Regions from separate parts of the Paenibacillus sp. FSL R7-277 genome, predicted to be linked through region 1. Evidence: riboswitches for the same ligand, from Rfam matches in the RefSeq annotation. Region 1 holds a riboswitch; the other holds the start of a gene.
What was found. A riboswitch is a leader RNA that binds a small molecule or an ion and turns the genes downstream of it on or off. The one in region 1 is predicted to bind glycine.
Positions count from the first base shown of each region.

Region 2: linked by a shared signal. The riboswitch ahead of gcvT (glycine cleavage system aminomethyltransferase GcvT) and the one ahead of C173_RS04570 (amino acid permease) in region 1 are both predicted to bind glycine.

Region 1 covers NZ_ASPX01000009.1:118,434-121,644, reverse strand. The annotation lists gene C173_RS04580 (ABC transporter permease) at 1-342, opposite strand, end outside; gene C173_RS04575 (DUF5643 domain-containing protein) at 563-1,522, shown strand; glycine riboswitch at 1,686-1,765, shown strand; gene C173_RS04570 (amino acid permease) at 1,909-3,211, shown strand, end outside.
Region 2 covers NZ_ASPX01000001.1:52,965-56,175, forward strand. The annotation lists gene C173_RS00200 (OmpA/MotB family protein) at 1-487, shown strand, start outside; gene gcvH (glycine cleavage system protein GcvH) at 588-980, opposite strand; glycine riboswitch at 1,165-1,262, shown strand; glycine riboswitch at 1,266-1,366, shown strand; gene gcvT (glycine cleavage system aminomethyltransferase GcvT) at 1,448-2,572, shown strand; gene gcvPA (aminomethyl-transferring glycine dehydrogenase subunit GcvPA) at 2,569-3,211, shown strand, end outside.

The DNA of each region.
Region 1 (3,211 bases):
ACGCACCTCATTGATCGCAATGGCCAGTGAGACCGAGAGGATGAGTCCTGAGATAATGAAGACCACATTGTACCCTACGGTGTTGATGGTCACGCGCAGGGCGTCAGAGGTGGCGAACAGGAACCGGAAGTTGTCGAGCCCGGCCCAAGGACTGCCCATAATGCCGTCAATGTAGTTGATGTTCTTGAAGGCAATGAATAATCCGAACATCGGAATATAGCAGTTGATGAAAAAGATAATCGAGGTGGGCAGCAGCATCAGCAGCAGCACCCGGTATCGCACGATATTGTGCAGCAGACGGCCGAAACGGCCCTGGGGCGGTGTCGCTAGCTTGGTGTTCATAGCTTGTGGTGCGGGATTTGCCATAAGTTCTAACCTCACTCTACTTGTTCTGGATGAATTTATTATAGTAGAGCGGATGAACCGAATTCTCTCTTGCAAATGACCCTGTTTATTCAAAAATGACTTTGTGCAAGTAAGATGTTATTCTGCGCTCCTGTCACAAAATAGAAGCAAGGGAACGTTATACCTGTATATTCTTAATCAGCAAAGGAGAGAAACTATGTACACGATCAGCTTAAATACGATGAAGAAAGCAATGATAGCAACAGCAGTAACGGCTGTACTCGGAGGGACAGTTGTCGGCGGGGGATTCACTGTACCCGTAGCGGCGGCAGTCAATGTCAATAAGGATGCTAAGGCTGGCAGCGTGTTTGCGATCAGCGACAACGCCACTCTGAAGGCTATTTTCCAGAAAGGGCTTGCTGCTGCCCCGAATCAGGCCGTGACCCAGGAAGGGGTGACCCTGACTCTAACCGATCTGATCTATGACAGTAATGAGCTTGTCGCAGGCATTCGGCAGGAGGGAGGGACGGTGGGCAAGAACGGTTCTTTCATGGACCAGACCAGGAATGTGGACGTGTTGATCAATGGGAAAAAGCTGCTGTTTGATACTTCCATCATTCCCAATTTGGAAGATACGGACACAGCCTTGATCTATTTGAGTAAGGGAGCGATGAAGCAGCAAATCCCGGACAAATTCGACCTGACGCTGAAGGCATACGCCAACGGGGTGAAGGAGCCGTTTATTTTCAAAGTTCAAGTGAACAAGCTGGGGACCCTGTTAAGCCTGAAGCCGGGCGTCTCCAAGAAGAACAACAAATTCAATTATACGGTGAATTCCTTCCAGATGACCGCGTTAACGATGTCTCTGCAGGTGACCTTTAAGGGGGAAGTTCCGGCAGCGGCCAAGTCCAAAGTGAACAACCCGGAAAGAATGCTATATGATCTTGTGGATGAGAAGGGGAATGTGGTCTCGCCGTGGGGCAAGCCGTTTGAGAAGGTTAAAACAAGCGGTACCGAGGAACAGAACTATAGTGCATTCCCAGCCGTTCCGAAGTCCATTAGCGTTAAGCCTTTTACGTATTCCAAAGATGCCAGCGGGAAGATGTTCAAAGACAAGCAGGGCCAATGGGCTAAAACTTATTATAAAGACCTGGAAACCAAAATTACGGTTAAATAACGTGCAATGAAGCAGTGCAGGACACCCGGCGATGACCACGAGAGTAACAAATGATATTGACAGAAGTCTGGACTGTGCATAGAATTGAAAAATATTTACATGAAGCCAGCTTCATAAAATTAAATATTAGCAAGCTATGATTGCTGTGGATCACACTACAGCAGGAGCAGCTTCTGGAGAGACTGCGGGGAACCGCAGCGCCGAAGGGTTCACAATCTCAGGCAAAAGGACAGAAGAGTACCGAATTTGTTTTTTGCCGTGCGGATTAGCCGCTGCTGCAGAAGCTTATTTGGAACTTCTTATGAACCGGGAGATTGGATGATATCCAGTCTCCTTTTTGCGTTACCCGGCAGGACAGCGTCATATACACTAAGGGGGAAACAGGTATGGTACAGACAGAATTAAAAAGAGAGCTGGCAAACCGGCACGTCCAGCTTATCGCTATCGGAGGTACGATTGGCACAGGTTTATTCCTGGGATCGGGCAAAGCCATTCAGCAGGCCGGGCCCTCCATCATGCTCACGTATCTGATCGTGGGGCTGGCGGTATTCTTCGTGATGCGTGCGCTCGGGGAGCTGCTGCTCTCGAAGGCGGGGTATCAGTCTTTTACCGATATTGCGGAAGACTACCTGGGGCCGCGCGCGGCCTTCATTACGGGCTGGACCTACTGGTTCTGCTGGATTATGACGGCGATGGCCGATGTGATTGCGGTGGGCGTCTATGTGCAGTACTGGTTCGATATTCCGCAGTGGGTACCGGCCGTGATCTGCCTGATCATTCTGCTCGGACTCAATCTGCTCACGGTCAAAAGCTTCGGCGAACTCGAATTCTGGTTTGCTCTGATCAAGGTGGTTACGATTCTGGCTCTGATTGGCCTGGGGATTGTCCTGCTTGTGACCCAGTTCAAGACAGATGCAGGCTCAGTGTCGGTCAGCAATCTCTGGGAGCACGGGGGCGTGTTCCCGAACGGGGTGAAGGGCTTCCTGTTCTCTTTTCAGATGGTGGTATTCGCCTATGTCGGCGTGGAGCTGGTGGGGGTATCGGCAGCGGAGACGGCTAATCCGGAGAAAAACATCCCGTCCGCGATCAACAAAATTCCGCTGCGGATTCTCTTCTTCTATGTCGGCGCGCTCTTCGTGCTGCTGTGCATTAATCCCTGGACCCAGCTTAGCGCAGCTGAAAGTCCGTTCGTGCGCACCTTCAGTCTGGTCGGGATTCCGGTTGCTGCGGGGATTATCAATTTCGTGGTCTTAACCTCGGCAGCCTCCGCCTGCAACAGCGGGATGTTCTCGACCAGCCGGATTCTCTACAATCTGAGCAGACGGAATCAGGCCTCGCCTCAGCTTGGCAAGCTGAACCGGAATCATGTGCCTGCGAATTCCTTATTCCTCTCCACGCTGGTGATCTCTGCCGGGGCACTGCTCAGCAAGCTTATTCCGGGTCAGGCCTTCGGCATCGTGACTACGATCAGCGCCATTTGCTTCATCTGGGTCTGGGGCGTTGTGCTGGTCTGCCATATCAAGTATAAAAGGAACCGCCCGGACTTACATGCCGCTTCCAAATTTAAAGCGCCGTTCACCCCGGTAATTAACTATGCCGTCCTGACGCTGTTCGCCGCCATTCTTGTGATCATGCTCTTTGCTGCCGAGACCCGTCCGGCGCTGCTGTTCACCCCGCTCTGGTTCATCC
Region 2 (3,211 bases), on a different contig from region 1:
TGCTTTTCGTGAACAGGAGGCGAAGCTGGCTGCGCTTATGGGCGTTATCACCCAATACGTGGAGGAGAATAACCTGGGTGAGCAGATTTTTGTTGCCGATAAGCCGCAGGGCATTGCGATCACGCTCAGTGACCGCTTCCTGTTCGATGCGGGTAAGGCTGAGCTGAAATCGCCTGCACTCCCTGCACTGCGCCAGCTCTCCGGCCTGTTCCGCGGCATCGGCGCCACCATCAGCATCGAAGGCCACACCGACAATGTTCCCGTGACGCCAGGCTCAGTGTACAAAGACAACTGGGAGCTATCGGGCGCCCGGGCGCTGTCGGTCCTGCGCTTTTTTCTGGACAAAGAGGGGCTGAGCCCCGATACCTTCCAGTACGCGGGTTATGCCGATACCCGGCCTGCATATGATAATGCGACCACCGAAGGCAGACAGAAGAACCGCCGGGTCGAACTCATTGTTCTGCGCCAGCTGCAGGAGACGGAATAATATACAGACGCAAAAAGACAGACCTCTCACATTAGTAACATCTAATGTAATAAAGAGAGGTCTGCCGTATTAACATCCGCTTCCGCAAATAAGCTAACTTTTATTCCCCAACCAGTTCCTTGTACGCAGCCGCATCCAGCAGGCCGGTTACTGCCTCTGCGAACTCAGCATCAAGCTCCAGCTCAAAAATCCAACCGTCTCCGTAGGGCTGATCGTTGATCAGCTCCGGGCTGGCCTCCAGCGCATCGTTGATCTTGGTCACCTTACCGGATACGGGTGAATATAGCTCCGATACCGTCTTCACGGACTCAATACTGCCCACGCTGTCACCAGCGGAGATTGCCGCGCCGACTTCCGGGAATTCTACAAACACGATATCGCCGAGCAGATGCTGCGCATGATCCGTAATCCCTACACGTACTACGCGTCCCTCGCCCTGCTGCGCCCACTCATGCTCTTCGCTGTATAGCAGGTTGTCAAGCACTTCACTCATGTCCAAGCCGCCTCTTTTCCGTAATTGGAGTTCTAAATTTAGTTATAGCCTAAGTTATCGGCTTGCCTAATGTCAATATAACTGACAGTAAAATTAAATTTGTCAACTTTTTGACGTTTTTTGATTGACAGGGCGGAGGGTTACCCGGTTTAATGGAGTCAGTAGAAAAACATATGGTTTGCGAATGATGGCATAGGGAGAGACTGTCTCACAGGAAGACAGCGCCGAAGGAGTAAGCCCGGGATGGGTGAATCTCTCAGGCAAAAGGACCTTTGCCGGACGCATCTCTGGAGAGCATCCGGATGCCTGCGCCGCAGGCTTCACGGATCACCAACGGGGAAACCTGCGCTGCAATGCAGGGTAACTCTCAGGTACCAAGGACAGAGCGAAAGTCCATTTATGCATACGTGCATAATGGCTTTCGCCTGTCCTTTTTCGTATGTAATCAAAGCCAAGGGAGTGACGAGATGGAGTCTTTGAGAAGAACGCCTTTTTATGATCTCTATGCCGCGTATGCGGAGTCCAGATGTATTGATTTTGGCGGCTGGGAGCTGCCGGTTCAGTTCACAGGGATCGTGAAGGAGCATGAAGCCGTCCGCAATCAGGCCGGACTGTTCGATGTCTCCCACATGGGAGAATTCATGGTTACCGGAGAGGGCGCAGAAGCCTTCCTCCAGAGAATGACCACGAATGATGTCAGCCGCTTGGAAGACGGCGCGGCGCAGTATACGCTGATGCTCTATCCAAGCGGCGGAGTGGTGGACGATCTGCTCGTATACCGTCTGGGCGAGGAGCGTTACATGCTTGTCGTCAATGCGTCGAATATCGACAAGGACTTCCAGTGGCTGCAGGAGCATCTCACCGCTGAGTTCAGCGGGGTCACTCTGAACAATGTCTCGGATGAGACCCTGCTGCTTGCCTTGCAGGGACCGCTGGCTGAGACCATCCTTGCCAAAGTGACGGACGCTCCTCTAACGGAACTCAAGCCTTTTCACTTCATCGAACACGCCGAGGTCTGCGGCGTCAGCGTCCTGCTCTCCCGCTCCGGATATACCGGTGAGGATGGCTTCGAGCTGTACGCTCCTGCTGATACGGCGGCTACCCTCTGGAAGGGCCTGCTGGAAGCAGGCGCTCCGCATGGCCTGACTCCTGCCGGACTCGGCGCACGCGACACGCTGCGCTTCGAGGCCAAACTGCCGCTGTACGGCCAGGAGCTGTCGGCGGATATCACTCCACTCGAAGCCGGTGTCCAGTTCTTCGTGAAGTTGGATGCAGGCGACTTCATCGGCCGTGACGCCCTGCTGAAGCAGAAGGAAGCCGGTCTGCCCCGTCGTCTTGTGGGCCTGGAGATGATCGACCGTGGCATTCCCCGCTCCCACTATCCCGTATACGCGGATGGAGTGAAGATCGGTGAAGTAACGACAGGCACCCAGTCCCCGACCCTGAAGCGGAATCTCGGACTCGCCCTGCTGGATACTGCCTATACGGAGATCGGTACAGAGGTGTACGTAGAGATCCGCGGCAAGCAGCTCAAGGCTGCCGTCATCAAAGCCCCATTCTACAAAAGAAGCCAAGGAGTGAAGCCGCAATGAAGCACCGCTATCTGCCTATGACCGGGCAAGACCGCGCAGAAATGATGGAGACCGTAGGCATACAGTCCATCGATGAGCTGTTCGCCGATATTCCGCAGTCTGTCCGTTACCAGGGAACCCTGCCGATGTCCGGCGCCCTGGATGAGTACGCACTGCTTCGCCATATGAAGGGGCTCGCCGACAAGAATGCCGATTTCGACACCCACGCCAGCTTCCTCGGTGCCGGATTATACGATCACCACGTTCCGGTCGTCATCAACCATGTGATTTCCCGTTCGGAATTCTATACCGCCTATACCCCTTATCAGCCGGAGATCAGTCAGGGTGAGCTACAGGCGATCTTCGAATTCCAGTCCTATATCTGTGAACTGACCGGGATGAAGGTCGCCAATGCCAGTATGTATGACGGTGCAACGGCCCTGTCCGAAGCGGCTGTGCTGGCCGCAGGTGCCACCAAACGCAAGAAGCTGATTGTCTCCCGTACGGTTCACCCGGAAGCGCGTCAGGTGCTGCGTACCTCCGCCAACGCCTGGGGCCTGCAAATTGTAGAGATTGATTATGCTGACGGGGTAACTGATCTCGCCAAGCTGGCTGAAGCCATCGACAGCGATACGGCTGCCGTTCTGGTTCAGTCGCCCA